DNA from 2 places in the Turicibacter sp. HGF1 genome. Region 2 is predicted to be linked to the other one. Evidence: a T-box and tRNA genes for the amino acid it is inferred to sense, from the RefSeq annotation. Region 2 holds a T-box; the other holds one or more tRNA genes.
What was found. A T-box is a leader RNA that pairs with one kind of tRNA and senses whether it is charged. The one in region 2 lies ahead of serS (serine--tRNA ligase), so its partner is inferred to be a tRNA-Ser.

Region 1: it encodes a tRNA-Ser, which carries the amino acid that the T-box ahead of serS (serine--tRNA ligase) is inferred to sense. The anticodon was not compared.

Annotation. Positions count from the first base shown of each region.
Region 1 covers NZ_AEXQ01000118.1:1,108-18,516, forward strand. The annotation lists gene HMPREF9402_RS11575 (FeoA family protein) at 11-232, shown strand; gene feoB (ferrous iron transport protein B) at 280-2,448, shown strand; tRNA gene HMPREF9402_RS11585 (tRNA-Ser) at 2,651-2,743, opposite strand; gene HMPREF9402_RS11590 (thymidine kinase) at 3,196-3,801, opposite strand; gene HMPREF9402_RS11595 (S66 peptidase family protein) at 3,976-4,857, opposite strand; gene HMPREF9402_RS11600 (M20 metallopeptidase family protein) at 4,877-6,058, opposite strand; gene HMPREF9402_RS11605 (EAL domain-containing protein) at 6,164-8,521, opposite strand; gene HMPREF9402_RS11610 (proteasome assembly chaperone 4 family protein) at 8,656-9,024, opposite strand; gene HMPREF9402_RS11615 (ABC transporter permease) at 9,041-9,706, opposite strand; gene HMPREF9402_RS11620 (ABC transporter ATP-binding protein) at 9,784-10,539, opposite strand; gene HMPREF9402_RS11625 (ABC transporter substrate-binding protein) at 10,550-11,533, opposite strand; gene HMPREF9402_RS11630 (UbiX family flavin prenyltransferase) at 11,523-12,107, opposite strand; gene HMPREF9402_RS11635 (UbiA-like polyprenyltransferase) at 12,118-12,990, opposite strand; gene HMPREF9402_RS11640 (menaquinone biosynthesis decarboxylase) at 12,977-14,797, opposite strand; gene HMPREF9402_RS11645 (MerR family transcriptional regulator) at 15,036-15,794, opposite strand; gene HMPREF9402_RS11650 (fructose-bisphosphatase class III) at 16,141-17,409, opposite strand, start outside.
Region 2 covers NZ_AEXQ01000028.1:31-16,397, reverse strand. The annotation lists gene HMPREF9402_RS02860 (mechanosensitive ion channel family protein) at 1-274, shown strand, start outside; gene HMPREF9402_RS02855 (DUF951 domain-containing protein) at 267-476, shown strand; gene yaaA (S4 domain-containing protein YaaA) at 619-837, shown strand; gene recF (DNA replication/repair protein RecF) at 852-1,985, shown strand; gene gyrB (DNA topoisomerase (ATP-hydrolyzing) subunit B) at 1,954-3,873, shown strand; gene gyrA (DNA gyrase subunit A) at 3,905-6,406, shown strand; T-box leader at 6,591-6,820, shown strand; gene serS (serine--tRNA ligase) at 6,917-8,191, shown strand; gene HMPREF9402_RS02825 (peptidoglycan DD-metalloendopeptidase family protein) at 8,337-9,734, shown strand; gene HMPREF9402_RS02820 (MBL fold metallo-hydrolase) at 9,893-10,681, shown strand; gene HMPREF9402_RS14105 (CxxH/CxxC protein) at 10,695-10,868, shown strand; gene rlmH (23S rRNA (pseudouridine(1915)-N(3))-methyltransferase RlmH) at 10,930-11,409, shown strand; gene HMPREF9402_RS02810 (Ada metal-binding domain-containing protein) at 11,449-11,706, shown strand; partial or broken gene HMPREF9402_RS02805 (GNAT family N-acetyltransferase) at 11,746-12,861, shown strand; gene HMPREF9402_RS02800 (potassium/proton antiporter) at 13,055-14,488, shown strand; gene HMPREF9402_RS02795 (SDR family oxidoreductase) at 14,673-15,410, shown strand; gene HMPREF9402_RS02790 (GNAT family N-acetyltransferase) at 15,505-16,365, shown strand.

The sequences.
Region 1 (17,409 bases), on a different contig from region 2:
GGATGAAATAATGAGAACATTAAAATCAGCTACAATTGGTGAAACCGTCAAAGTTTTAAAGTTTAATGGTGAAGGTGCAACGAAGCGTCGTCTTATGGATATGGGAATTACAAAAGGAACGTCTATTTATGTTCGTAAAGTTGCCCCACTTGGTGATCCAATCGAGGTAACGGTTCGTGGGTATGAGCTATCCCTTAGAAAATCTGATGCTGAAAATATTTTAATTGATTAATTTTTTTATAACGCAGTTAGCTTAGGCTAACTAATATAGGAGGACTAATGATGAGTTTAACTGTTGCACTTATAGGAAATCCAAACTGTGGGAAAACAACTACATTTAATGCTTTAACAGGAAGTAATCAATATGTTGGAAATTGGCCTGGAGTTACGGTTGAGAAAAAAGAAGGTCGTTTAAAAGGTCATAAAGATGTTACTATTGTTGATTTACCGGGAATCTATTCTTTATCACCTTATTCTCCTGAAGAAATTATTACACGAGAATTTTTAATTCATGAAAAACCAGATGTTGTTTTAAATATTGTGGATGCTTCTAATATTGAACGTAATCTTTACTTAACCACACAATTAATCGAATGTGGAATACCAGTAGTTATTGCATTAAATATGATGGACATTGTTGAAAAAAATGGGACAAAAATTAATATCAAAGCTCTTTCTAATCATCTAAACTGTCCTATTATACAAATGTCAGCTTTAAAAAACAAAGGATTAAAAGAATTAGTCAAGGCAGTCATTGAATCAAAATATTCTACGGTTACTTTAAAGCCGATTTTCAACCATAATGTTGAAGCAATTATCGATAATATTACGAATTTAATTAAAGCTCAGGTTAAACCATTTCAATCACGTTGGTATGCAATTAAGTTATTTGAGCGTGATCAAAAAGTTTTGAATTCCTTAAATTTAACTCAGTCAATTACAATGGAAATCGAATCAATGCTTGTATCATGCGAAGATTTGCTTGATGATGATAGCGAAAGTATTATTACGAATGGGCGTTATGATTTTATCGGGAATATTGTGAGTAAATGCGTGAAAAAAAATAATCATTCTACTTTAACACCATCAGATAAGATTGATCAAATTTTGACAAATCGTTGGCTGGCACTTCCCATATTCGCATTGATTATGTGGGGAATTTACTATATTGCGATTACCTCTGTCGGTTCGATTGCAACGGATTGGATTAATGACACGTTCTTTGGAGAGATTGTTCAGGGAAATGTAGCAACTTTCCTAGAAAGTATTAATACGGCTGATTGGTTAACAGGCCTAATTGTAGATGGAATTATTGGTGGGGTCGGGGCCGTGTTAGGATTTGTTCCTCAAATCATGATTTTATTCTTCTTAATCGCGATTTTAGAAGATTGTGGATATATGGCGCGTGTTGCCTTCATTATGGATCGTGTCTTTAGAAAATTTGGTCTATCTGGAAAATCATTTATTCCAATGTTAATTGGTTCTGGTTGTAGTGTACCTGCTGTTATGGCGAGTCGTACAATTGAAAATGAAAAAGATCGTAAGATGACGATTATGTTAACACCATTTATTCCTTGTGGTGCTAAGTTACCCGTGTTCGCCCTAATGGCAGGTGCTTTCTTCCCTACCATGTCTTGGGTTGCACCTTCAATGTATTTCTTAGGAATTACAATGGTTATTATTTCAGGTATCTTATTAAAACGTACTCGTTTATTTGCAGGAGATGCAGCTCCATTTATTATGGAGTTACCCGCTTATCACTTCCCTAGTATTAAAGGCTTATTTATCCACATGTGGGATCGTGCTAAGGCATTTATCTATAAAGCCGGAACTATTATCTTTGTAGCCTCTGGTTTAGTTTGGTTCTTACAATCATTTAACTGGTCGCTTGAAATGGTTGATGCCAGTGAAAGTATTTTAGCTTCAATCGGACGTATTATTGCTCCTATCTTCACTCCATTAGGGTTTGGAAATTGGCAAGCTGCTGTTGCAACATTGACTGGATTCTTAGCAAAAGAAAATGTGGTTGCAACATTCGGTGTCTTATTCGGATTAGGTGAAGAGATGAATGAGGAGTCAGTTGAATTACTTGGCACAATCCACTCATTATTCACTCCATTAAGTGCTTATGCATTTATGGCATTTACTTTACTTGCTGCGCCATGTTTTGCAGCAATTGGAGCTATTAAACGTGAAATGGCATCTTGGAAGTGGACATTAATCGCGATTGGCTACCAAACTGGTTTAGCTTACGTAGTTGCCTTCCTAATCTATCAAGTCGGAACAATCATTATCAATCATAACATCTCACCTTCAACTATTATCATTTCACTAATCGTTTTACTAGCACTGGGATTTGCTATCAGTAAGATTCGCCGTGATCATAAAGAAAGTAGTTGTGGATGTGGATGCTCAGGATGTAAATCCATTAATAAATGTTCTAAATAATCTAAATTTGGTTAATAGCTAAAGATAAAAACACGATAACCTCCCAAACTTTTATCTGTATATTCTATCTGATAGCTTTAACAATATATAAAAAGAGAACTCGAAACGAAGCCTGAGTTCTCTTTTCTTTTTACTTTATATAACTGTGAGTTTTAAAAATAAAAAAAAGCCGCACATTCCTGTGCGACGTTATGTCAATTTATGGCGGAGGAAGAGGGATTCGAACCCCCGCTACGCTCTCACGTACTGTCGGTTTTCAAGACCGATCCCTTCAGCCGGACTTGGGTATTCCTCCGTATCAACAAAATTAATTATACATGACTCAAAACCTATTGTCAACAAAAGTTAATAATTTTTTTATTTTTTTACTTCTAAATGATCTAATTCCTCATCTATAAACAACACATAGATTATACATATAAAAATTTCCTTCGTCTTTAATGGTTCTATTTGCATAGAACCATTTGACGTAAGATTTGTTTCACTCAGTTTCGCTGAGCTTAACCACTCGATTCAGCCTTTTAGATATCTCTAACTGAGCTTGCGAAGTTTTAGAGTATCTTATCCTGTGTCACTAATGATGCTATCCGAGAATAGGAGGATTAGAATCATTTGTCACAGGGTTTGTGTAATCTAGCTTCATCGAGCAGCTCCTCTATGAAATTTGATAAACTTGATTGGAGCAAAAAACGCTCCTGTCACTTTCTCTTCATTTCTACGATGAGCTAAGCGCTTGTCTCAGCCTTTTTATTTATTTCTTAAATTTAGTGGATCTGGTAAATCTCTTACTTCATGGCAGTGACGACAACGTGGTTCGTATGCTTCTTTTGCCCCAACTTGGATGATTGGATCATGGTATGAAGCTGGTTGTCCATTAATTAGACGTTGTGAACGCGTAGCTGGTGCACCACAAACGCTACAAATTGATGTTAGTTTTGTTACGAATTCTGATTTTGTTAGTAGAATTGGCATTGTTCCGAATGGTTCCCCGCGGAAGTCTTTATCTAATCCTGCTACAATAACTCGAATTCCACGATCCGCTAGGTATTCTACTACGTCTACTACATTTTCTTCAAAAAATTGCACTTCATCGATTGCCACAGCATATGTTTCATCTGTGATGTGGTCTAAAATTTGAATCGGATGTTCAATTGGAATAGACGGCATTTTTAATCCACTATGTGATACCACTTCATCTTCACTATAACGATTATCAATAACCGGTTTAAATAAACAATATGGACGACGAGCAAAATCTAATCGTTTTAAACGACGAATTAATTCCTCTGTTTTACCTGCATACATACTCCCACAAATAGCTTCAACCCAACCCTCTTGACGGAAATCATACATTCTAAAAACCACCTTTCATCCTTCTGCATAATCAAACAAATTTAGTTGAATTTTGACACCCAACTAAAGCAACCTGATAATTATAACAGATATATATTTTAGGATTCAAGATAGATGCAAAAATGAAATTTTTTTCAGTAAAAACAAAAAAAGAGGAATTTCCTCTTTTTAATTTTATCCAATTTTTACCCGATGTTCATTCGGATTTAAACAAACTTTTGCTCCCATAGGAAGTGTTAAAAGGGGACTACAATGCCCGCTTTCAATCCCATAAGCAACTGGCTTCCCAAGCCCTTTTAACATTTTTTTTAATAATTTAGCTGAAGCCTTCTTATCAAAAACATTAAAATCACCAATCATGATTCCCGCTGCATCTTCAAGTTTGCCACTGTATTTGAGTTGAGTTAACAGTCGATCAATTGCATAAACCGGCTCATTCACTTCCTCAATAAATAAAATCTTATCCTTCGTATCAATCTCATAAGGTGTTCCAAGCGTCGAGCAAATGATTGTAAGATTTCCACCAACTAATATTCCCTCCACTGAATCTTTGGTATCATCATAGTAAGAAATATCCGTTAATTCTACAGGTTTAGCTTCTATTATCACATGCTTAGCACTTTGTAGAGTCACCTCATCCTTTAACATCAAGTCTTTCAACATCGGACCATGATAAGTAATTAGATTATGACATTGATTTAAGTAAATATGTAGATAGGTAATATCGCTATATCCTACAAATGGTTTTGGATATTTTGAAAATTTAAAATTCTTCAAATATGGGATGATTCGATTACAGCCATAACCACCTCGCATGCACAAAATCGCATCAACCTCATCATCAGCAAACATCATAATCAAATCCTCTGCTCGTCGACGATCTGACATGCCAGCTAGGTATCCTTTTCTTTCATAACAACTCGGTGCAACCACTACATCAAATCCCAATTCTTTTAACGTCGCTTCCCCCTTAAAAACTGTTTCTACTTCTAGGGGCCCCGCTAATGCTACAATTCCTATTTTTCCTCCTGGTAACAAGGCTTTTGGTTGAATCATCCCCATCCATCTCTCTTTCTTAGTTTTGTAATAGTTTAAGAGTTGATAAAACTTGTAAGCAAACCCCTACTTTAATTGCTTCCTCATCAATATCAAACGTATTTTCGTGTAATGTTGCCTCAATTCCTTTTTTCTTATTTGAAGTTCCTAAACTGTAAAAACAAGATGGAACAGCCTGTGAAAAATATGCGAAATCTTCCACTCCAAGACTTGGATGGTCAAAGATAACAATATTTGTCTCACCTAATAAATCAGTGGCGACTTCTTTTACTTCATCAACTATGTAATTATCATTAATTAATGGCGCATACCCTTCTTCAATTTCAACGAAGGCATTCCCCCCATAAGCTTTACCTGTACTTTCAACGACTTCCACAATTCGTTTTTTCATAAAAGTTCTTGTTTCAAGATCGAGTGTTCTTAGCGTCCCTCTAATGGTTACGTCATTACACACAATATTTCCTGCACTACCACCTTCAATCATTCCAAGGCTAATGACCGCAGAATTAAATGGGGATAAGTTACGACTTACAATTGTCTGTAGTGCTAAAATAATATTAGAAGCTATTACAATGGCGTCAATTCCATCTTGTGGATAAGCCCCATGAGCTTGTTTTCCTTGCACCTTAATCGTTAGCGTATCACTTGCCGCATGACATTTTCCATAATGGAATCCAATTTCACCAACTTGTAGTGTCGGGCGTACATGTAATCCAAGACAATGTTCAACATGTGGATTTTCTAAACATCCCGCTTCAATCATCGTCTTAGCCCCACCTACTGTTTCCTCAGCAGGTTGGAAAAAGAGTTTTACATTTCCCTTAAACTCATCTTTCAAACTTTGTAAAACAAATGCTGTTCCAAGTAAAATAGTCGTATGAACATCATGTCCACAAGCATGCATCTTCCCCGGATTTAACGATATGTAATCCGTTTTATTGACCTCTTGAATCGGAAGTGCATCAATATCCGCTCTTAACCCAATTGTTTTCCCGTCCGATGCACCTTCAATCAATCCTACAATTCCTGTTTCTCCAATTAACTGATCTATTTTAATTCCTGTTTCTTTCAAATAACTTTTAATTTTCGATGATGTTCGATATTCCTCTAATCCTAACTCAGGATGACGATGAAAATCTCGTCGAATTTCAACTAACGTCGGATAAATGGCGTCCACCATTTCTTTCACCTTTTGCTTCACATTTAAGCGCCTCCCCTAGTTTGAATACAGTACATCTCATTATATGTAAGTAGGGGCTTATCTTATGAATATAAAAAAAGCCCATCCTATAGGATGAGCTTTAGTTTAAATTAATTTTAATGCTTCTTCTTCACAGACTGGTTTTGAAAAATAATAACCTTGAATATAATCTATCTTCAAAGACTGTAACAATTTTAAATCTTCTTCATACTCTACTCCCTCTGCTACAACTGGTAAAGATAAAGTATGTGCTATATTAACGATCAATTTGACTAATCTAATAAATTCCTCACCTTGACTCATTCCTCTAACAAAGCTTTGATCAATTTTAACCTGAGATAATGGCAAATGAACTAAATAATTTAATGAAGAATATCCTGTCCCAAAATCATCGAGTGAAATCTTTACGCCTAACGCTTTTAACGCTTTAAGTTTCTTCGTATTTTCCTTCATATTTTCCATTAAAACTGTCTCAGTAATCTCAATTCCAATGAGACTTGGTGAAACACCAACTTTTTCAATCAATGATTTAAACTTATCCACAAAATTATGATTCATAATTTGCAAAGCAGAAATATTCATCGAAACAACCAATAGTTTAGTTGAATATTCATTTACCTTTTTTGCAAAGCGACATGAGTGTTCAATGATATAATCGCCAATTTCATCAATCATACGACACTCTTCAATCATTTTAATAATATCAATAATGGATACGTGCTGATATTTTGGATTATCCCATCTAAACAACGCCTCAAATCCTTGTAGTTGTTTATCACAAGTATATTGAGGTTGATAAAATAACGTAATTTCATTATTTTTAATAGCATCTCGTAAATCCATCTCGAGTTCGAGTGCAAATAACCGCTCCTTCTCTAAATCATCAGTGTAAATGACGAATTGATTTTTACCTTTTTCTTTTGCTCGGTAGAGTGCTAAATCACCTTGAAGTAATAAGTGATCCACATCAATATCACGCCCTTTGCTATTTACAATCCCCATACTAACTGAGATGATATTTGTCTTATCTCCTTTGCTAAACTCTGTTTTCATTTCTAATAAGATTTCATTAATCTTATTCATTAAATCAGTTTCAGAATTTAGATTTTTCCACACAACGACAAACTCATCGCCTCCAATACGAGCAACAAAAGCATCTTCACAAAGTGAAATTAGTTTTTTAGAAATCAGCAACAAGGCCTCATCTCCATAATGATGTCCAAAACTATCATTTAATTTTTTAAAGTTGTCTAAATCCATAAACATAACTGTTAAATTTAATTGAGCTTTTTCTGATTCAATATATTTGTATAAACTACGTCTATTATGCAGCCCAGTTAAAAAATCAGTATAAGCTAATCGTTTAATATGCTCTTGTGTTTTAATATCTTCCGTCACCTCACGCATCAGTGCGACAATCCCAATCATTTTATTTGCAATATCAAAAACAGGTGCCTTATAAATTTCAGCAATTCGTTCCTCACCCCGTAACTCAAACTGACGGATAAATTTTTGACTACATCCTTCTTTGATGACAGTCTGATCTTCATAAGCAATGACCGCATTAAATGACTTATCTAATTCTGAAATTTTATATCCCACGATTGATTCTCGTGATTTGTTGTAATATTCCATAAACTTAGAATTTACATCAATGATTGTTCCATCTAATTCTTTTAAACATATGGCAAATGGAATATTTTCTAAAATCATTTGAAGTTTGGCATCTTTGTTTCTAAGTTCTGTGACATCTCGTGCAATCCCTATTGTTCCAATGACTTCATCCAATTCATCAACGACCGGGGCTTTGTAAATATTAAATTCACGATATCCTTTTTTCCCGGGAATCACTTCCTCAAAAACAATTTGTCGTCTTTCATTCATGACAATCAAATCATATTCTCGACATGTCTCTCCAATTTTTCCATCCCATACAAAGGAATCATCCCGCCCAAAAATAACATCATCGTCTTTACCTGAATGTTCTCTAAACTCACGATTCACTTTAATATATTGACTATCTGTATTTTTGAACCATGCCATATAAGGAGTATTATTTAATAAAGCATCAAATTGTAATTGACTATTTTTAGATTCTCTAAGCACAGATATATATCTCAAATAACTTTTAACTTTCAACTTAAGTTCTTCTATATGAAGAGGTTTCACAAGATAATCATGAACTCCCATCTCAATAAATGATGCTAAATTTTTCTTTTTCTCAACAACAATTAAAACAGGTTTGTTATCATATAATGAACAATTCTTTAACTCTTTTAAGTGTGATAGGCCATGTTTATCATCCTCAATAATGATGAAATCAAATTCTTTTATTATAATCTCACGATGTGTTTCAAATTTTAAAGCATATTGTTGAAGAAATTCGTATGAAACTTTTTTTAACATTTTTTCAATGTCATGATTAGCACTAATAATTAATACCTGGATGTCTCTTTGTTTCATGATATTTCCCTCAAATCTTAAACGAATTTTGTCAATTAATATTATTATAATCAAAAAGAGGTGTAACTTATATAAAAACTCGATAATTTTATCCACAAAAAAAGCTATTATCCATTATAGATAATAGCCTATCTCTATTTTAATTGTTCAATGATTTGAGTCATCATTTGATTAATAAGTGTCAGTAAATCGTTAATCTCATTAAAAGTAATATCCTTAATATGAATTCCACAAGTTACAACAACAGTTACACCTAGCTCTTTTACTAATCGTTTCGCACATTTTAATACCACATCATCTTCTTTGTGTCCCGGAACTGTTAGTAAAGAAACCGAGGTTGTCTTTTTAGAAATATCATGTGGCATATCAACAGGAATTCCTAACGCTACAGCTCCAATATGAGGAATATCTCCACCTTCGATTGTGATATTTAAATCGTTCCCCATTTTAATGATTCGGCATTTAATGTTGTGTTCTTTAAATTTTTCACTAATAACTAACATCTTAACTCACCTCAAATTAATTTCGTTTATAGCGACAGCAAATACTTTCTAAATAATCAATTAAGATGAACAATATTAGACCAACTAAACTTAACACAACAATTCCTGAATACATGTCTATATAGTTGATACGCGACCATGAATCTTGAATAAAGTAACCTAATCCTTGCTTTGTTCCGTAGGCTTCTGCAAAAAATAATACAGAAAAAGCCGTCCCAATTGATAGACGAATATTCGTTAACACCTCTGATAAAATAGCCGGGAATGTAACATGTAAAAATAGTTGCCAACGATTCGCTCCAAGACTGATGAGTGGATTATAAAGTTCACCCTCTACATTTAAAACAGCGTCGCGTACCGATACGATGACCTGAAATACGGTAATTAACACGATAATCACGATTTTAGAGTTATCCCCAAGTCCATATAATGTCATTACCACAGGCAATAAAGCCGTTTTGGGGACAGGATAAACAAAATAGACGAGTGGGTTTAATAATTTATTACATCGCTTAGAATATCCCATCAAAAGTCCAACAAGTGAGCCAATAGTAAAAGAGATTAAGAGTCCGACAAAAATGCGATACAGACTCGCAAGGATATGAACATAAAATCCATTTTCAAAAAGGGTTGGTAAATTCAAATAAACTTTACCTGGCATCGGTAAGCTTCGAGTATCCATCAAGAACGATCCTATGATCCAAATAATATTTAACAAGATGAACCCTTTGATAAAGCTCCATAATTTTTCTAATGAAGTCAATTCGCCCACCCCTTTTTAATTAATTTTTTCATATGATCGTATAATGTTAAATATTCAGGGTGTTGTCTGAAATGATTGTTGTTGAAAAGTGGATTTTCAATTATTTCTGTAATTTGTCCTGGAGTATTCGACATGATGATAATTTTTTTTCCCATATATAATGCTTCATCGATACTATGTGTGACGAAGAAGGTGTTAATCTGATTTTCTTGCCAAATTTTTAAGAATAGTTCCTGTGCATCTTCTTTGATAATGGCATCTAGTGCTGAAAAAGCTTCATCCATTAAGAGTAAGTCAGGCTGCATTAGGAAACTGCGTACCATTGAGACACGTTGCTTTTGTCCCCCCGAGAGTTCACTTGGATATCTTTTGTTAAGAGCATCAATATTTAATGTCTTCATCGTCTCATTCATTTTATTCAATGTTTCATTTGTTACTTTTTCGCGTTTAATTTTAAAAGATAATAAACAATTTTCTTCGACTGTTTTCCACGGTAAAAGCCCAAAATTTTGAGGAATAAATCCTATCTTATGAAGATGAGGGTTAAGCTCCTCCCCGTTTAGAAGAACTTGACCCTCATACTCTTTGATTATTCCAGATAAGACATTTAGAAGTGTTGACTTCCCACACCCAGATGGTCCAATAATGGCACAGATATCATGACTATCTGCTGTGAAATTAATATTTTCTAATGCCTTAACCTCTTTATTTTTGCTTTTATAGGAAACAGATAAGTGATTTACCTGTATCATAAAAGCCTCCTTATTGCATCGCGATGTTGTTGATTACATCAGCTGCTTTAATGTCTTTAGTTAATAACCCCTTATCTTTTGACCAGTCTAATACTTTTTGGACATTTTCTTCAGCTGGTAAGTAGTTGTGTAGGTACTCAGGTAAAATGATATTTCCACGCATTTCATCTGAATAATTTGCTGCATTGATGATTACATCTTCAAATTCAGCGATATCTGTGTTGTTAATATAATCGATTGCTTTATTATACGCCTTGTAGAATCCTTGAACAGCTTCTTTATTTGCATCAATTACTTCTTGTAAGAAAGCTGTCACTGAAATCATGATATCTTCATTGTAGATTTTATCTACTTCTTTTGCTCCATTTGCAATAGCCGTATCATTAAATGGTGTTGGTAAAATAGCTGCATCCACTTGGTTGTTTTGTAATGCTTCTAAACGAGCTGGCATAGCAGGAATTGCAATTTTTTCAATATCAGCTACTGTCATTCCGTTACTAATCGCTAAATAATCTGATAAATAATCAATCATTGTATTTTCTGAAATCGCCATCGATTTTCCTTTTAAATCAGCTAGCGTAGAAATTCCTGATTCAGGTGTTGCTACTAATGTCCAAGAACCATTTGTCGTCCCTGTGATTTGCATGTTAATATCAGAATTTTGATAAATTGAAATCGCAACTTCATCGCATAAAACTCCGTCTAATTCCCCTGCTTGTAAAGCCGCATCGCGATCTTTTGCTGCTGCGAATACTTGTAAATCAAGATCAATCCCCTCTTCAGTGAAATAACCTTGATCTTGTGCGATGATTAATGGAACAACATCAATCGAACTCATGACTCCAAAGCTTAATTTAGTTAATTCTGTTGTCTCAGTCGTTTCTGATCCTTCAGGAGTTGGTGTTACTTGCTCCTCTTTTTGATCACCACATGCAGCTAACATTGTTGTGGCCATCAAAGCTACTGCCATTAGTGAAAATTTCTTAATCTTCATAGTTTGTATCCTCCCATTTTTTAAATAAATTATGATTTATATTAAGATAGCTTAATACCTTTCCTACAACGAAATTAACTAAGTCTTCTAAAGTTTGTGGATGGTGGTAAAATCCAGGCATCGCCGGAATAATAGTAGCACCTACTTTTGAAAGATGACACATATTTTCAAGATGAATCGTATTGAACGGAGTCTCTCTCGGTACAATAATTAATTTACGTCCTTCTTTTAGTGCAACATCTGCTGCACGACATAGTAAATTTCTAGATAATCCATGGCTAATTTCTGCTAAAGTCCCCATTGAACAAGGCATCACAATAACAGCATCAAATCCATGTGAACCACTTGCCACTCCAGCAAATAAATTATGATTATCTTCTAACTTAACAGTTGGTTGATTTAGTTCTTGGATCCATTGCTTTAAATCTAAAGAGAGCTCATATTTAAAGACTTGCTTTCCTTTATCCGTCGCAATAACATGAACCAAGTAACCCTTTGATGCAAGTTCTTCAATCAATCGTTTGGCATAAATACTACCACTTGCTCCTGTGATTCCAACAACAATTTTTTTCATGATTAATCTCCTAAATTAAACAATCAAGTAATCCTGTCACTAAAAAGACAATACTGATAACTTGATTAATACTATAAGAAGCGATTTTAACATTTGTTAAATTATCTGGCTTCACTAACCTGTGTTGAATTACAAATAATACCATATTTATTAATAAACCGCCATAATAAATTATACCCAATTGCGGAGCTAATAAGCCAACCATAAGTAAGAAAATGACAGCTAAAACATGAAATACCGATGAAATATGTAAGGCATTTTTCACTCCAAAGCGAGCCGGAATGGAATGAATTCCATTTTTCGTATCAAAATCATAATCTTGAGCACCGTAAATGATATCAAACCCTGCTACCCATAATGTATTAGCAGCTCCCATCGCAAGTGGAATTAATGAAATTTTTCCTGTTACGGCAAGCCATGCTCCAACTGGTGCTGCTGCCGAAGTAATTCCAAGGACTAAGTGACACATCCAAGTAAAACGTTTCGTGTATGAATAAATCGTCATTAAGAATAACGCGATTGGGGATAAGATAAAACAAATGGTATTTAACTGCCATGCTGCAAAGACCATAATAGCAAAACAGATCACAACAAAAATTAAAATTTCTTTTTTATTCATTAATCCCTGTGGTAATTGACGTGTTGCTGTTCGTGGATTTTTGGCATCAATTTCAGCATCAATGACACGATTTAAGGCATTCGCTCCTGTTCGGGCTGACATAAATGCAACTAAAATCCAAAAGATAACTCTAAAATTTAACTTTCCATTTCCTGCAAGTAACATTGAAATTAAAGCAAATGACAATGAGAAAATGGTATGTGAGAACATGACTAGTACTCCGTAGTCATTAATTTTTTTTCCTATTTTCTTAATCAATTCCATACTCACTCCATCTACGTGTGACTTTTTCTTTTACATCATCTGACATGACAATATCATCTGGCCAAACGCGTTGATGACCATCCATTGCTAACTTTTTCGTTGCATCGATTCCTAAACGATGCCCAAACTGTTCAGATGGAACCTCACGAATGACTAAATCACGCATAGCATCAATATTATTAAAGACTTTCCATGCAACTTTTGATGTATCTGTTGAATCAACATCCTCGTCAACAACAATTAAGAATTTATTATATTTCATAGCATCTTGTGACCATAATTCTTCCATTAACTGACGCACATCATCCTTGCTTTCTTTTTTGATTGAAACAACTAGGCATCCTTGTAAAACGTCTGACATTGGATAATCAAAATTTAATATTTTTTCATGAGTTGATAAGTATGCCGTCATATCGTCTTGGATTTTAATGTCCCATTTCGATTCAGTTCCTTCAACGTCAAATTTACGAGTCGCATCGACTCCTAATCTATAACCATAATGATCAGTTGATGAGGCATGATCTAGGGCATCAAGCGGACCTTGCGAGAAGACTAAATCTTTTGTCATGTCCAAACTTTCAAAGACTTGTTTAGCAACAGCTTTAGTATCATGTGGATTAATGTCAGCATCAACGACGATAATCATTTTAGCGTACATCATTTGCCCCATTCCCCATAAAGAGTTCATCACTTTTTTACCATGACCTGGGAATCGTTTTTTGATTGAAACGATGACACAGTTATGGAATACCCCTTCAAATGGTAATGAGTAATCCACAATTTCTGGATAAATCATTTTTAATAACGGTAAAAATGCACGTTCTGTTGCTTTACTCATATAGCAATCTTCCATTGGTGGACGTCCAACAATCGTCGCTGGATAAACTGGATTTTTCTTATGAGTTATGCATGTCACGTGGAAGGCTGGATACATATCTGCTAATGAATAGTACCCCGTATGATCCCCAAATGGACCTTCTAAACGTAACGCTTCATTTACATCCACATATCCCTCTAATATAAATTCGGCATCTGCTGGTACGTAAATATCGTTTGTAATCGATTTAACCATCTTAACTGGACGCTTACGTAAATATCCTGCAAACATCATTTCATCAATCATTTTTGGTAATGGTGAAATGGCTGAGAAAATTAAGGCTGGATCACATCCAATCGCGACTGAAACTGGCATCTTACCACCTAATTTACGATACTTATCATAAATTTCTCGACCATCTTTATGCCAATGCCAGTGCATTCCTGTCGTGTTCTTATCAAAGATCTGCATGCGGTACATCCCCGTGTTTTGAACACCTGTATCTGGGTCTTTTGTCATAACTAAAGGTAACGTAAAGAATTTTCCTCCATCATCTGGCCAACACTTTAAAACTGGAAGTGTGGATAAGTCAGGATCATGCTCAATTACTTCCTGACACGCTCCTTTAATAGGTAATTTCCAAGGTAAAACAGCTAACAAACGCATTAAGTTTGGCACTGATTTAATCAGACTTGGAATTTTCATATAATTTTGCATATTAATTAAATCTGCAATATCTCGCTCAACATCTTCTAATTTTTCAACGCCAAGTGCCCAGCTCATTCGCTCTTCACTTCCCATTGAATTAATTAAGACAGGATAATCAGATCCTTTAACATTTTCAAATAATAAAGCCTTACCGTAATTTTTAGACACTCGATCCGTAATTTCTGTAATTTCTAAATCGGCATCGACTTCGGCTTTAACGCGGACTAATTCCCCTCTATCTTCTAAAAATCGCATAAAATGCTGAATATCTTTAAAAGCCATCCGTATATCCCTCCTCAAATATGTGATATCTTCTTCTAGCTTTGAGCTTATCGATACTTTTTCACTATATTATCGTCAAAATTCTTCAAAAATTTTGAACCATTCTCTATTATAAATTGTTTCATATGAGGATGGCTATATAAAAATGATATCTTGTTAAGATTTTAACAAAAAAACATAAAATATTTCTTATATTTATATTTAAAAGGGACATCTCAAATGAAATGTCCCTCTCTTATTATTTTGTATATACCAGGATAGCATCGCATAAAAATTGTGCAGCTCCTGGTTTTATTTTTTCATCATAGTAAGCTGTAAATCGTGGGTCCGCTACATACATTTGGGCCAAGCCTGCGTGGGCTTCTTTACTATATGATGGCCATGTATACCCTAACCATTCATGATGTTTTTTAGCTAAAACTTGAGCGAGTTCACTTTCTGGATTATTAGTCTCCATCGCCTCTTCAAGTAATGCTAAAATTTCATATGATAATTGGTTCATTGCTTCATATTGTTCTTTTGATAAGTTTTTGAATTGTTTATTAGAATGATTAATGACATCTTCTCCGTATTTTTCACGAAGTTCCTGTCCATATCTTTGTTCGTTTTCTTCAATTAATTGTTTTTTTAATCCTTCAAATTTTTGTTTATCTGTCATTTTTATCTCTCCTTTACGAGATTGAATCGTTAATTGTACGGTTTCAATCATAGTATCAATCTGTTTTCTTTTTTCAAGGAGTTTTTGATAATGGTCTTGTAAAGCTTGCATATCATCAAACTGTGGATTGTTGATTATCTGTTTAATCTCATCAAGTCCAATGCCTAATTCTTTATAAAATAAAATCTGTTGAAGTTGATCAACTTCTTTTTGTGAGTAGATACGATATCCTGACGAACTCATTCGAGCCGGCTTTAACAAATCAATTTCATCATAATAACGTAACGTTCTCGTACTAATCCCTGCAAGATGTGCTAACTTTAAAATAGTATATTCCATCTTCAAATTCCTCCTTTCATCTTTATCATACAGGTTAACGTTGCGTAAAGGTCAACTACTTTTTTGACTATTGTAAATAAAATCTTGTAAATTGTTTAGGGCTAGTTTTTCTCATCTGAACTATATTTCTCACTATAATCTATTTTAATGAAGTAAAGTTTTAATTTCGTGAATCATCTTTTGTTTTATCTATCATTACTTTTGAAAATTTCACAAACTATTTCCTTTATTAAAAAGAGGTCTCCACTCTGACATGGAAACCTCACTTCAAACATAGAAATACTGAAAAAATAATTTTACGATAGACATAGACTATCCAATGATCAAACTTTTATACAGAAGATTTTTAAAATTTCATAGAGCCTCGACGATAGGAATTTAAAAGTAATTTCAAATCATCAATCTGATCCATTAATTCAAGGCCAACATCAGTGTCCCTTACCCGCTTTCTTACTAATATTTTTTCGACAACGACTCTTGTGGATAAAATATCCAATTCAAGAGCGATGGCTTTTTCTGTTGATTCGAAAGGTTCGTGAGCGACAATTTGTAGCCCGTATGAATTATAAATCAGCGTATAGCCTGCAATCCCCGTTTTCCGTTGATACGTCCTCGAAAATCCACCATCAATGACAAGCAATTTTCCATTTGCTTTAATCGGACTTTCACCATCCTTTTTTTTAACGGGAACATGTCCATTAACAATACGAGACTCGCATTGATCAAGTCCAAATTCTTCAAAAATCAAGTTACACATTTCTTCATCATCACGAAACTTATAATAGGCATTCTTTTTCTCAACCATGAGCTTTTTATCTTCTAAAAAATAGCGTTCAAACATTGTCATTGATTCTTTTCCAAATAAAGAGGATTTTGCCCCACACCATAAATACCACATGATATCCATCCCATACTGCTTATCTTCAAGATTATTTTGATTAAAATAACCCTCTCTTGCCATAACTTCAAATTGATCTAGTAGTTTTTTTCCTTTATACCGTTTATTTTGAATCGTCATTTCTTGAAATGTTTTATCCTCATTCATGGGAATGCATCCATGAAATAAGAGATTCGAATTATATTTTAAATACATGCTGCCACACTTAAACAAAAAACGCACATGTTTTTGTAATTTGTCACTGTTAATAAAAGAAATCGTTAGGCGTTCAATAACATTTCTCTCTTCATCTGTTAGCTCATATGGCTGATGAGGATTAATCGTTGGAAAATGGGTATCAGTCAGTGGATAAGTTTGTCCGTTTAAATCAATTGTTCCTGCTTTATAATTGATTTTATGTAATAAAAGTCGATGTGTCATTTCAAATTCTGGATGTTTCGTGATGATATCATACTCTAATTTTAATTGAATAATCGTAATTGCTTTATGCATTTTGGAAATTAGTTCAAATTCTCCCATCGCATAATCTTCCTTACGATTATCTAAAATTTGAAAGGCATGACATGGATCATCTTGATAGGCATGCATAGCAAAAGTTGCAAGTGGCAATAAGTTGATACCGTAGGCATCTTCTATAACATCTAAATTATTATAACGTGCTGAAACTCTTAAAACGTTGGCGATACAAGCCTGATGACCAGATGCAGCGCCCATCCA
Region 2 (16,367 bases):
TAAAGCTTTATCTACACTTGAAGAAGTTGCGACGCGTACATTTGATTTATATGATGAGATTATTAAAAGACCAGTAGTACTTGGGGTACAAGAACTTGGGGCATCTGAAGTGGTTATTCGTATGATCGCTGAAGTACAGCCGACGACACAGTGGCATATTCAACGTGAATTACGTAAGATAATCAAACTAACTTTTGATGAAAAAGGGATTGAAATTCCATTCCCACGCATGGTTGTATACCAACATAATGGAGGCAATGCAGTCAATGAATAATATTGTATTTGGACTTAATGATATTGTTGAAATGAAGAAACAACATCCTTGTGGGACAAATCGTTGGCAAGTGATTCGTTTAGGGGCAGATATTAAGATTAAATGTTGCCATTGTGAACGCACTTTGATGATGCCAAGACCTGAATTTAAGAAGAAAATTAAGAAAGTTTTAGTCTCTGCAAGTGAAGCTGTAAATGAATAAAATTGTACTGTAAAAGTTAGGTTTGCAGTAACTAAAAAAAAGCGTTGAAATCACTGATTTCAACGCTTTTTATTTTGGAATGACGTGTTAAAAAAATGTAAAATATGCTATAATATATATAGAAAGAAAAAGGTGATTAAACATGCAAACTGAAGTATTTATTACGAGCGAGTACATTACTCTAGGACAGTTTTTGAAGTTTGAAAACATCATTGAAAGTGGAGGAAATGTAAAGTTCTTCTTAGAAGAAATTCCAGTCTATATTAACAATGAACGTGATAATCGTCGTGGACGAAAACTTTATCCAGGTGACGTGATTGTAATTGATGAAGTTGGCGAATTTGTCATTGTCGCTGAGTAGATAGGAAGATTCTTTTGTTTATTAAAAAACTAGTTGTGAAACAATTTAGAAATTATGAGAATGCTTGTGTAGAGTTTAAGAAGAACATCAATATTATTATTGGAAATAATGCACAGGGGAAAACGAGTTTGATTGAGTCGATGTATGTTCTCTCCACGACGAAATCCCATCGAACGAGTAAAGATTCTCAGCTTATTTTATTTGGTACCGATTTTGCCCGTATTGAGGCCGATATTAAACGCGAACAAGATGACTTTTCTTTATCCCTAGTCCTTTCTAAAAAGGGCAAAAAAGCTAGCTACAATGGTATTGTTCAAAAGAAATTGAGCGACTATGTAGGTAAGTTAATTGTTGTTATGTTTGCTCCCGAAGATTTATCTTTAGTAAAAGGTGGCCCTCAATATCGAAGACGATTCATGGATATGGAGATTGGACAGTTATCGCCATCATATCTTTTTCATTTAGGACAATATTCAAAGCTTTTAAAACAACGTAATGAGTTGTTAAAACAGCTTCGTATAAATCGCCAGAATGAGTTGTTACTGGATGTTATAACTGAGCAGTTGGTTCCACATGCTGTTTATGTTTTGAATAAACGCATTGAGTTTTTAAAGCAATTGGAATCATTTTGCAAAGATGTTCATGGAGAAATTTCAAAACAAAAAGAAGAGATTCAATTAGACTACATCAATTCGTTTAAAAATATAGAATTGGATGAAGAATCTATTTTACAAAAGTATAGAGAGTTATATGATCAGGATATTCAGCTAGGATCAACTAATTTAGGACCTCACCGCGATGATTTTAGTGTTTCAATTAACGGGATTAATACCCATCAATTTGGATCACAGGGGCAGCAACGTACTGCATCATTGTCGATGAAACTTGCCGAGATTGAGTTGATTTATTCAGTTTTACATGAGTATCCCATTTTATTGTTAGATGATGTTTTAAGTGAGTTAGATGATACTCGTCAAACTCAATTGCTTAATACAATTAAAAACAAGGTTCAAACTTTTATTACAACGACGAATATTGATGGTATCGACGATGAAGTAATAGAATTAGCAGATATATTTACGATTAATAATGCTGAGATTAGGATAGGTGATAAGTATGACTCAAGAAACGACAACACAGCAGTATGATGCTAGTAATATTCAAGTCTTAGAAGGGCTTGAAGCCGTTCGAAAACGCCCTGGGATGTATATCGGTTCAACAAGTGGACGCGGATTACATCATTTAGTGTGGGAGATTGTGGATAACTCTATCGATGAGGCCTTAGCAGGATATTGTACAGAAATCAATGTAGCTATCACAGAAAATAACGAAATTATCGTAAAAGATAATGGTCGTGGGATTCCAGTCGATGTTCATAAGCAAACAGGTAAATCAACAGTTGAAACAGTTTATACTGTGTTACACGCCGGTGGTAAATTTGGTGGTGGCGGTTATAAGGTATCAGGGGGGCTACATGGTGTAGGTGCTTCTGTTGTTAATGCCTTATCAGAATATTTAGAAGTTACAGTTAGCCGCAATGGGAAAAAGTATTTCCAATCATTTGAAAAAGGAACTCCAATGAATGAATTACATGTGATTGGAGAATCGGATACAACTGGAACTGAAGTTAAATTTAAACCAGATCCAGAAATTTTTACTGAAACAACGGTTTATGATTATGATATTTTAAGAAATCGTATTCGTGAATTAGCATTTTTAAATAAAGGGTTAAAAATTACATTAGAAGATTTACGTTCTGAAAAACCACAACGACATGAGTTCCATTTTGAAGGTGGAATTAGTGAGTATGTAAGCTTCTTAAATAAAAATAAAGAAGTTATTCATGAAGATGTTATTTATGTTGAAGGAGAACGTGACGGAATTAGTGTTGAAATTGCTATGCAGTATAACACTGGTGTTGCAGGAAATATTTATTCATTTGCTAATAATATTAATACTCATGAAGGTGGAACACATGAAGCTGGGTTCCGTGCTGCATTAACGCGTATTATTAATAGTTATGCTAAAAAGGCAAACTTATTAAAAGGTGATGATGCTTTAATCGGTGAGGATATCCGAGAAGGATTAACTGCGATTATTTCAGCAAAACATCCAGATCCACAGTTCGAAGGGCAAACGAAAACGAAGCTTGGTAATAGTGAAGTTCGTCGTATTGCTGATAATGTGTTCTCTGAAGGATTTGAACGTTTCTTAATGGAAAATCCACAGGCTGCAAAATTAATTTTAGATAAGTCTTTAATGGCAGCACGTGCTCGTATGGCAGCAAAACGTGCTCGTGAGATGGTTCGTCGTAAATCACCACTTGAGTCTTTAGGGTTCAAGAGTAAGTTAGCCGATTGCCAATCACGTGATGCTAATATTTCTGAGTTATTCATTGTCGAAGGGGACTCTGCCGGAGGATCTGCTAAACAAGGTCGAGATAATAAATTCCAGGCAATTTTACCTCTACGCGGGAAAGTTTTAAACGTTGAAAAAGCACGTATTGATAAAGTTTATGCAAATAATGAGATTAAAAGTATGATTCATGCGATTGGAACGGGTGTTGGAGATGAATTTGATATCGAGAAAGCTCGTTATCATAAAGTTGTTATCATGACCGATGCCGATGTCGATGGAGCTCATATTCGTACGTTATTATTAACGTTCTTCTATCGTTATATGAGACCATTAATCGAGAATGGATATGTTTATATTGCACAACCTCCTCTATTCAAAATCTCTCAAGGAAAACGAATTGAGTATGCTTATTCACAAGAAGAATTAGAAGCTGTTATGGAAACATTATCAGCAACACCTCGTCCTAATGTTCAACGTTACAAAGGGCTTGGAGAAATGAATGCTGAACAATTATGGGAAACAACAATGGATCCTGAAGTACGTACGTTATTACAAGTTACTCTTGATGATGCTGTTGAAGCCGATGAAATTTTTGATATGTTAATGGGTGATCGTGTAGAGCCACGTCGAGAATTTATAGATGCTAATGCTAAGTACGTAACAAATCTTGATTTCTAATTTGAAGCAACATCTATAAGGAGGAACGAAAATGTCTGGATATGATCAAGTTAAACCACATAACATAGCAAAAGAAATGAAAACTTCATTCATTGATTATGCAATGAGTGTTATTGTATCGCGTGCTTTACCGGATGTTCGTGACGGTTTAAAACCTGTACATCGTCGTATATTATATTCGATGAATGATTTAGGAATGCACAGTGATAAACCATATAAAAAGTCTGCCCGTATCGTCGGGGACGTAATTGCCAAGTACCATCCTCATGGGGACTCGTCTGTTTATGATGCCATGGTACGTATGGCACAAGATTTTAGTTATCGTTATCCTTTAGTTGACGGTCACGGAAACTTTGGTTCTATCGATGGTGACGGAGCAGCCGCAATGCGTTATACAGAAGCAAGAATGTCAAAACTTGCGATGGAAATGATGCGTGATATTAATAAAAATACGATTGATTTCCAACCTAACTTTGATGGTGAAGAACATGAGCCAGTTGTTCTACCAGCACGTTTTCCAAGTTTATTAGTTAATGGTACAACTGGGATTGCAGTAGGTATGGCTACCAATATTCCTCCACATAACTTAACAGAGGTGATTAACGCCTGTTTAGCTTATATGGAGAATCCAGAAATCGATGTTTTAGGATTAATGGAACATATTAAAGGGCCGGATTTACCAACAGGGGCTTTAATTTTAGGGACTAAAGGTATCCGTAACGCTTATGAAACTGGTAATGGTTCAATTATGATGCGTTCAAAATGTGAAATTATCGAAGGTCATGGTGGGAAATATTCAATTTTAGTAACTGAAATTCCTTACCAAGTTAACCGTGAACGTTTAATTGAAAAAATTGCTGAGTTAGTTAAGGAGAAACGTTTAGATGGAATTACAGATTTACGTAATGAGTCTAACCGTGAAGGAACTCGAATTGTTATTGAATTGCGTAAGGATGTTAATCCACAGGTTATGTTAAATAACTTATTCAAATTAACTCAATTACAAGTTTCTTACGGAATTAATATGTTAGCTCTTCAAGATGGGCAACCTAAAGTATTAAACTTAAAAGAGATTATTGCAGCGTATATCAAACATCAGGTAGAAGTTATTGTACGCCGTACGCAATTTGATTTAAATAAAGCAGAAGATCGTGCTCATATTTTAGAAGGATTCCGTATTGCGCTTGATCATATTGATCGTATTATTGCAATTATTCGTGGTTCTTCAAATGATGAGGAAGCATTAAATAACTTAATTTCAGAATTCTCATTCTCTGAACGTCAAGGTAAAGCAATTCTTGAGATGCGTTTACGTCGTTTAACAGGTTTAGAACGTGACAAAATTGAGGATGAATATCAAAATTTAGTGACTTTAATTGCTGATTTAAAAGATATTTTAGCTAATGAGTATCGTGTACATGGTATTATCCGCGATGAGTTAACAGAAGTAATGATTAAGCATGGTGATGATCGTCGTACTGAGATTGTTCGTGGTTCTGATTTTGATATTGAGGATGAAGATTTAATTCCAGAAGAACAAGTCATTATCACATTAACGAATAATGGATATATTAAACGCCAACCTATCTCAACATATCGTTCTCAAAACCGTGGAGGACGTGGTGTCCAAGGTATGGGAACTCATGATGATGATTATGTAAAAGAGTTGCTATCAACTTCTACGCATGATTATTTATTATTCTTCACGAATAAAGGTAAGGTATATCAGAAGAAAGCTTATACTATTCCAGAATATGGTAGAACAGCTAAAGGATTACCGATTGTCAATATTATTGAAATTGCACAAGATGAGGAAATTAGTGCGATTATTCCAGTTAAAGAGTTCAATGAGAATGAGTTCTTATTCTTTGCAACTCGTACCGGAGTCGTTAAACGTACAACGTTATCAGCATTTGGTAATATTAGAACAAATGGTTTAATTGCTTTATCATTGCGTGAAGATGATGAGTTAATTGGAGTCAGAAAAACAACTGGTTCAAATGATATTGTTATCGCATCAAGTGGTGGTAAATTAGTATGGTTTGAGGAAGATCAAGTTCGTTCAATGGGACGTACAGCTGCCGGAGTTCGAGGAATTAACCTTGAAGAGGGAGAAGTTGCAGTTGGAATGGAAATCGTAACTGAGGATCAAGAAATTTTAATTGTTTCTGAAAAAGGATTTGGAAAACGTACTCCAATTAGTGAATATCGTAAAACTAGCCGTGGTGGAAAAGGTGTTAAAACAATTAATATTACAGATAAAAATGGTTCATTAGTTGCAATGAAAACTGTAACAGGTGAAGAAGATTTATTAATTGTAACGAATAAAGGTATTATTATTCGTACACCGATTAGCCAAATTTCACAAACAGGACGTGCAACACAAGGGGTAACGTTAATTCGATTAACTGATGATCAATTTGTATCAAGTGTGGCACTTGTTGAACATGAAGAAGAGCATACAGAGGAATTAGCAACTGAAAAGGTTGAAAATACCGAAGCTTCAGAAATTTTATTAGAAGAAAAAGAATAAACAATAGGTCTTATGCGCATATAATTAAATTTAATGAGACATAATAATATAAACTAATGTACATATGTGATGTCAGAATTCATATCAATAGATAAACCTATAGAAGCAGTATTAAATGTAAAAAACTACTGCTTCTGATATAATATTGACAAAAAAAATGTATAGTGTTATATTACAAGTAAATAATAAAGCATTGATTAGGATTAGTAATTTTCTTTCTATAGCATAGAGAGTCAGTGGTTGGTGTAAACTGATGTATAGGAGATTAAGAATCAACCTAGGAGCGGAATGAAGAAAGTCATTGATGAGTATTTATTCACGGTATAACCGTTATCTTTGTAAGGGGTCTCTAAATTGTTCCACGTGGAACAAGAGGCAACTAGGGTGGCAACGCGGGTTAATCTCGTCCCTAATTCAGGGACGAGATTTTTTTATTTTCTTTTAAATCTTTGAACTGAAAGGGGATGTTGATGATTGAATTGATGCTAAATCATATTAGGAGGAATTGACATGTTAGATTTAAAATTAGTACGTGAAGATTTACAAGGTACAATTAAACGTCTCGAAACACGTGGTGGTGATTTTAGCTATTTAAATAAAATTGCTGAATTAGATGAAAAACGTAAAGAAATCATCTTAGAAGTTGAACAATTAAAGTCTAAACGTAATGAAACTTCAAAATTAATTGGTCAATATAAACGTGAAAAAAAGGATGTAACTGAATTATTAAGCCAAATGGATGGTGTTGGTGAGACAGTTAAACAATTAGATGAGCAATTACGTGTGATTGATGAAGAAATTAAAAATATTTTATTAGGAACTCCAAATGTTCCATGTGGAACAATAGCTGTAGGTAAGGATGAAAATGATAATGTTGAAATCCGTAAATATGGAGAACCAACTAAATTTGATTTTGAACCAAAAGCTCACTGGGATTTAGTAACTGACTTAGATATCATTGATTTTGAACGTGCAGGAAAAATCACTGGTAGCCGTTTTGCAGTTTATAAAGGATTAGGAGCTCGTTTAGAGCGTGCTTTAATTAGCTTTATGTTAGATTTACATACTGGTGATCATGGATATACTGAAATTCTACCTCCAGTTATTGTTAATCGCGCAAGTATGACTGGAACAGGGCAATTACCAAAGTTCGAAGATGATGCATTTAAATTAGTAGATAGTGATTATTTCTTAATTCCAACTGCTGAAGTACCAGTTACTAACTTACATCGTGATGAAATTTTAAGTGCTGATCAATTACCAATTAAATATACAGCTTATAGCCCATGTTTCCGTGCTGAGGCAGGTTCTGCTGGACGTGATACTCGTGGTATTATCCGTCAACATCAATTCAATAAAGTTGAATTAGTGAAATTCGTTAAACCTGAAGATTCTTATCAAGAATTAGAAAGTTTAACTGCTAATGCTGAAAAAGTATTACAGTTATTAGGGTTACCTTACCGTGTTATCGAATTATGTACTGGAGATATCGGATTCTCTGCTGCTAAGACATATGATATCGAAGTATGGTTACCATCTTATAATGCATATAAAGAGATTTCTTCTTGTTCTAACTTTGAAGATTTCCAAGCACGTCGCGCAAATATTAAATTCCGTCGTGATGCTAAAGCTAAACCTGAGTTCGTTCATACGTTAAATGGTTCTGGTCTTGCTATTGGACGTACTGTTGCAGCAATTATTGAAAATTACCAACAAGCTGATGGAACAATTGTGATTCCAGAAGTTTTACGCCCATATATGCGTAATGCAGAAGTAATTAAATAATTTGTATCTTAGTCAGAGGAGTACTGTATAGTACTCCTTTTTAATTTGTATAAACGCATTATTAGACATGAAAGTGTTTTGACAGTGAGATTAGATTAAAGTAAAATATTAGTATAATATACCAACTGAAGATGAGAGTGATAAGATGAAAAAACGGGGAATGAGTATTATTCTTATCATATTGTGCTTTATACCACTGATATCTGCATATGCGGGGGATATAAGCCAGATTATTTATCGGGTTTATGTTAATGATCAGATGATAGGTGTTTTAAGTGATATTGCAATATATGAAGAATATGAGGAAAAGAAGATTGAATCTTATCTAAATCACTATAAATTAGAGGATTTAATTATTCCTGATAATGTTCGAATTGAACAAGAGGTAACATATATTCCGCATATTCCGAAAGATGAGGAAGTCATCAATTATATTGATGAAAATGTTAAGTTTAAAACAAAAGGATATTATGTTAAAGTTGGTTCAGCTAATATGTGCGTAAAGGATGTTACTGAAGTTGAAAAAGAGATTGAATCATTATTTCAGTTATATATTTCTGAATCTGATTTAAAGCGTGTAAAGGATACAAATTTAAAGATTGAACCTCTGATGACTGAAGGAGAACAGGTTATTGGAATTAAATTTAGTCCAAGTGTTGAGTATTCTAGTTCTATTTGTAATATTGATGATTTAGTTACTAAACAGGAGATTGGAAATCTGATTTTAACTGGTGAAAAAGATCCTGTTAAAGTAGGTATTTTAGAAAATGATAGTACAATTGAAACTTTGGCATCATTAAATGATTTGAAATATAATGATTTCAAATTATTAAATTATCGTGTTTTAAGTAACCAGGCGATACCTTATGTTGGGCAAAAATTTAATGTTACGCCGATGATGCAATCCGTCCAAATTCAGGTTGAAAAAGAAGTTGTAAAGCAAGAAGTGATTGAGTATATAACTGAGACGATAGAGGATCCAAATCTTCCTGTGGGGGAAACATATACAGAGCAGGAAGGGTATAATGGTATTAAGCTGACATCTTACAAGGAGTCCTATATTAATGGAGAACAGGTTTCTCAAGAAAAGTTGAGTGAAAAAGTACTAAATGAGGCTCAAAATCGTATTGTTGTAAAGGGAACGAAGGAAATTCCGAGTCGTGGGACAAAGGATTGGAAATGGCCAACATCACGATATACGATTAGCTGTGCTTATTTATGCTATAGTGGTCATTATGCTTTAGATATTTCGGCTTATGTGGGACAGCCTGTTTATGCAGCTGATAATGGGGTTATCGTTCAAGCTGGCTGGAACGGGGCTTATGGATATAGTATTTTGATTAATCATAACAATGGATATTATACTCGCTATGCTCATTTAAGTAAGGTTGATGTATCTGTTGGACAAGTTGTGGCAGGAGGGCAATTAATTGGAAAGGCTGGTAATACGGGGAATAGTACAGGTCCTCATCTTCATTTTGAGATACGGACCAATACTGGATCCCAACCGAGTTATGCACCTAATCCAATGAGTTTTTATTAAAAAAAGTAGGTAGGCTTTCAATAGCCTACTTACTTTTTTTATTTTTGAGTGCTTCTATGTGTTACCACTGGATTAGAAGTTATAAATCATGTTAAAATGAATAATCAGATAAATATCAAGGTTAAGATATAGGTTTCTTTAGAGAAAAAGGTGATATGATGAGAATATGTGTATTATCGAGCGGAAGTGTCGGAAATGCGACGATTATTGAAACAGAAAATACAGCAATATTAATAGATAATGGTTTATCATTAAAAAAATTACAAGAATTGATTAAAAAAAGTGGATTTGACGAGAATAAAATTAAGCATATCTTTATTACACATGAGCATGGGGATCATATTAAAGGTGTTGGTGTTTGTACACGTAAATGGAAGTTAAATGTTTGTGCAACAGCTAAAACAATTGATGAGATGCATCGCAAGGCGATTATTAAGCCAGGTGTTGAGAAAACGACGATTTTAGAGAAGAATGAATGGGCTGAATTTGATGATTTAATGATTATGCCATTTAGAACATCTCACGATGCTGTTGATCCTGTTGGATATATGATTAAAAAGGATGAAAAAGTACTAGTTTATATTACTGATACAGGGTATATTACAGGTGATATTTTAAAGACTTTACATAATGCAGATGCTTATATTATGGAAACGAATCATAATGTGGAGATGTTACAGATGTGTAATCGTCCGTGGTCGTTAAAGCAACGTATTTTGGATGATTGTGGCCATTTATCGAATGAAGATTCTGCTTATGCTTTAAGTCAGTTAATCGGAGATAAAACAAGACATATTTATTTAGCACATTTAAGTCAGGATGCAAATTTACCAGATTTGGCAGAAATGACGGTACGCCATATTTTAAAAGAAGAAAATGTTGATATGAATAAATTAAATTTACATATGACTTATCCGATGAATCCATCAAAGGTGATTAAATTATAAGGAGGAATAATAAATGTATACTTGTTTAGAGCATGTTGAAGAAGCAATGGATCGTTATTTAGATGAATACGGTAAATTACCTATTTTAGTGGAAGTTGAGTTACCTGAAAAATGTCAGTTTTGTAATCATTCAGCGGTTTATAAAATTATCGAAGGAATGATGGCTGATGAGGAAGATTTCGAATAGGATTTAACGTATAAAATTCCCTGTTAATCAGGGAATTTCTTTATGAATTGGAGGATATGATATGAACATCACGATTATTTCAGTCGGAAAGATTAAGGAAAAGTATATTAAACTTGGAATTGATGAGTTTTCTAAACGTTTATCACGTTATTGTAAATTAACGATGATTGAGGTTCCAGATGAGAAAACACCTGATAATGCATCAGAGCGCGAGATGGAATTGATTAAGGATAAGGAAGGAAAGCAAATTCTTTCTAAGATTAAAGATAATATGTATGTAATTGCGATGGATTTACAAGGAGAAATGAAGACTTCTGAGCAATTTGCGAAACAGTTAAGTAATTTAGCTCTAAGTGGTGATAGCAATGTGGCGTTTATTATCGGAGGATCTCTTGGATTATCAGATGATGTTAAAAAACGTGCCAATTACAAACTTTGTTTTTCAAAAATGACTTTCCCACATCAGTTATTTAAATTAATTTTACTTGAGCAAATTTATCGCACGTACCGTATTAATAATAATGAACCGTATCACAAGTAGGTATGTATATGTTCACATATATAAAGGGGCGTAAATGCAATGGAAAAGATATATCGATTAGTAGATTCTAGCGGAAAAGAATATGAAAGTAAGGTGCCGGGAAACTTTGGTGGTCATAAAAGATTGAAAATATATGGTCGATTAGATTGTAAATCTGCAGCTAGATATATTGAAAAAGGACAGTATGTACAGCATAGAGTATTTTTTGCAAATGAGGAGATTGCCATCAAGGCTGGTTATAGACCGTGTGCGAAGTGTATGCCGGAAGAATATAAGGAGTGGAAAAATAGAAAATAGGGGGTAAATATGAAGGTTTAATTTTTAAAGGCAGCAGAAGCTGATTTTGATGAGGTAGTTGATTTTGCAAACTATGTATTTAGTCATGATGGAGGCAAGACTGATTTTCCAAGTTTGTTACCTAAGTTATATAAGAAAGATTATCAGATGATGGAATATCACTATCTTGTAAAGGAAAATGGAAAGATAAAGGCTTTAGTAGGGGCATTTCCGATGGAGCTTAGTGTTTTAGGTCAGACGTTAAAGGTTTTTGGTATCGGTACGGTGTCTGTTCATCCTTATTCACGAGGATGTGGGTATATGAAGCAGTTAATGAATATGGCGTTAGGAGATATGAAAGAACAAGGATTCCATTTGAGTTGTTTAGGGGGAAAAAGACAACGTTATGAACATTTTGGATATACGCCTTGTGGGCAAAAACTTTCTTTTACGTTAAATAATGAAAATATTAAATATAGACTAAATCATTATGTTAATGAAAATCTTATTTTTAAGGGAGTAACTGATGATATAGAACAGGCCTACGAGCTTTATAATAAAGCACAGTTTAAGGTTACTCGAGAAAAATCAGTTTTTTTAGATTGGTTAAGGTCTTGGGATTTTAATGTTTATTTTGTTTATGAGTGTAATCATTTTATTGGTTATGTTGTTGTGAACAAAGAAAATACTTATATTAGTGAGTTAGTTGTTAAGAATGATGAGGATTATATTCGTGTTTTAGCAACTTATATTCATAACAATAAGGCGGATTTCGTGAATTTTGAGTTGCCTGTTTGGGAGAAACAAAAGATAAAACAGTTAACTCAGGTTGCAGAAGATGTCACGCTCCATCACGCTTATCAGTTTAATGTGTTGAATTATGAAGAGATTATTGCACAGTTGTTACATTTTAAAGCCAGTTATGCTGATTTGATCGATGGGGTGTTAAGTTTTGAAGTTTTAGATTACGGTATGTTTGTCATTTCGGTAGAAAATGGAGAGGTAACGGTTAGTAAGTTTGAGGGAGAGTGTGATGTGTTGCTTAGCCATATTGAGGCGATGCAGCTATTCTTTTCACCTTTTGGACAGCATTTGGTCGATGATGAGTTATTCAATCATTTGATCCATTCCTGGTTCCCAGCACCTTTATTTATGCCGACGCAAGATAAGGTTTAAAAATATAGTTTTCGTTATCATAAATTTTCTAGGAAAAAAATAAATATATAATGAGACTAGATTCAGATTTTGAGTCTAGTTTTTTGATTATAAATGGATAAATAAAGATTAAGTAGAAAATTTATCCTTTAATGTTGTAAAATTAAATTGATAGGATTATCGGAATCTAATGATTTAATATAGGGGGGAATTTATGACTGAATTAATGATAATTAGTGGGATTGTATTAATTATCTGTATCACTTCGAGTAAAGTATTGTATAAGTTTGGGGTGCCGATGCTACTTATATTTATGGTACTCGGGATGCTATTTGGATCAGATGGACCTGTTGGAATTTATTTTGATGATTATGAATTAACGAGTCAGTTATGTTCTTTGGCATTAGTTTTTATTATGTTTTATGGAGGATTCGGAACCAAGTGGAAGATGGCTAAACCGGTAGCTGTCCCATCTATCATGATGTCTACACTCGGAGTCATGATGACTGCGGGGTTGACCGGTTTGTTTTGTCATTTTGTTATAAAAACAACGTTATTAGAAGGCTTATTAATTGGTGCTGTGGTTTCTTCTACTGACGCGGCATCGGTCTTTGCTGTATTGAGGGCGCAACGTTTAAATTTAAAGGGATCTTTAGCCTCACTTTTAGAAATTGAAAGTGGAAGTAATGACCCAATAGCGTACATGATGACAGTTTTGATTCTTACGATGATGAAAAGTTCTAGTAGCCTTACCATTGGAACGGTATTAGGTAGTGTTTTAACACAAGTTTTAATAGGTGGAATTATCGGAGTTATTAGTGCGAAGGGAACGGTTTATCTATTACGACGATCGAAGTTTGAGATAGAAGGTTTTTATACCATTTTTGTTACAGCAATCGCCATTCTTTCGTATGCATTAAGTGAGTATCTAGGTGGAAATGGATATTTAAGCGTCTATATAGCCGGAATAATTATTGGGAATAGTGTTATTCCTCGTAAGAAAAGTATGTTTCACTTTTTTGATGGAATCTCTTGGATTATGCAAATTGCATTATTTTTTATGTTAGGTTTATTGTCTTTTCCATCTAAATTACCGTATGTGAGTGGGAAGGCAGTTGCTATTTCGTTGTTTATGATATTAGTTGCTCGTCCATTAGCCACGTTTACCATTCTTAGCCCTTTTAAATTTACAATGAAGGAAAAGTTGTTTATCTCGTGGGTAGGATTAAGGGGGGCAGCATCGGTTGTCTTTGCGATTATTGCTATAACTTTTGGAGTTATGATAGAAAATGATATCTTCCATATTATCTTTTTCATTGCTTTATTTTCTGTTTCGATTCAAGGAACACTTATCCCTAAAGTGGCTACTTTGCTAGGATTAGTTGAAACGGAAGATGAACACCAAGTATTGAAGACTTTCACAGATTATACAGGAGACATTAATACAGATTTATTAGAGGTTACAATCAAAAAAGACAGTCCGTGGCTGAATAAAACAATTATGGATGCAAATATTCCGGAAGAAATCTTGATTGTAATGATAAAGCGTGGAGATAAAATATTAGTTCCAAAAGGTGCGACTGTGTTAGAAGAAGGCGATATTTTAGTTTTAAGTGGAAATGGAATCAAAAGTTTATTAGAAGGTTAATTATGATTACATCAAACAGTCTTATTCATTGAGTTAAATGTTTAAGACTGTTTTTATATTGAGATAGAGTTGATGAATGATGATTTTTAGTTATAGGCCTCATTATCTTATTAAGGAAAGTGTTATTAATGAGTGTAATATGAGGTAAAGTATAATGAGATATAGAAATTAGGAGGTTATGGTTATGGCTAGAGGCGTTTTAGTAACGGGTGGCGCTCATGGTATTGGAAAGCAGATTTGTTTGGATTTTTTATCATTAGGTGATTTTGTTTGTTTTATAGATATTGATGAGGAAAAATCATGTGAATTTGAAAAAAGTCATCCAAATTTATTTTATTTTTATGGTGATGTGGCAAATTCAGCAACTTTGAGGGAGTTCGTAGAGTTTGCAATAAAGAAATTAGGTCGAATAGATGTGTTAGTTAATAATGCCTGTCGTGGAAATAATGGAATTTTATCTGATTTAGATTATGACGGCTTTGATTATGTGTTAGCAGTGGGGTTAAAGGCCCCTTATGAACTAAGTCGTTTGTGTAAGGAAGAGCTTAAAAAGAATCGAGGTCATATTATTAATATTGCTTCTTCAAGAGCCTTTCAATCGGAGCCGGATACAGAGGCCTATGCCAGTGCAAAAGGAGGAATTGTGGCGTTAACTCACGCTTTAGCTATTTCTTTAGGACCAGATGTATTAGTAAATTGTATTGCCCCTGGTTGGATTAATGTGATGGATGAAGTGACGTATAGTAAAACGGATGAGATGGCCATTCCAGCAGGAAAAGTTGGCAACCCAAAAGATATTTCGAGTATGGTAATCTATTTAACTAATCAGACATTTATGACAGGAGAAACGATTACGATTGATGGAGGAATGAATAAGCGAATGATTTATCATGGAGATTGGAATTGGCAATATAATAGTTAAAAGAAGACATTAATGCTCATTCTTTATTAAGATTTAATTTTTAGGTAGCGGTACAAAGAGATTGGAATTAAGATGATGATAGGAGGGGATGGTTATGCAATATAAATTAGTGGAAAATTATAAAGATGATGAAAAACTCGTTAAAAGTTTTAATGAGTTAACCGAGAAAACCTTTGGATTTAATTTTATAGAATGGCAAAATAATGGTTTTTGGACAGAAAAATATATACCTTATTCCTTAGTTAACAATAATCAGATAATCGCAAATGTTTCGGTTAATTTAATGGATTTTATGCTTGATGGTGTCAAAAAGCACTACATTCAGCTGGGAACGGTTATGACGGATGAAAATTATCGTAGACAGGGTCTTTGCCGTTATCTGATGGAGCATGTGATTAAGGAATATCAGCACAAAGTAGATGGCATCTATTTGTTTGGAAATGATAGTGTCATTCATTTTTACCCGAAATTTTGTTTTGTTGAAAGTAAAGAATATCAATATATAAAAAGTATTTGTTCAACCTCTAGTCAAGAAGTTGAACAAATCGATATGTCAATTCAATCAAATCGTGATTGTTTTTTAAATATTGTAAAAAATAGTACGATTAATGAACGTTTTACAACAGATAATTGGGGATTGATTGCTTTTTATTTGTTATTTGGGCAACCTGTCTATTATTTGGCAAAAGAAGAGGCATATATTCTTGCAAATGTTGAAAAAGAAAAACTTTTTATTCATCAAATAGTTACTAAGCATGAAGTTAATTTAGAGTCTATCATTCATGCTTTTGGAAGTGAAATTCAAGAAGTTAGACTTGGATTTACGCCTGTTAAATCTTCAGGATATGAAGTTAAAGAAGTTGAGGAAGATGACTGTACCTTGTTTATTTTAGGTAAAGATTTAAAAGAGATAGAAAAGAAAAAGCTTATGTTTCCAACGTTATCACATGCTTAAAT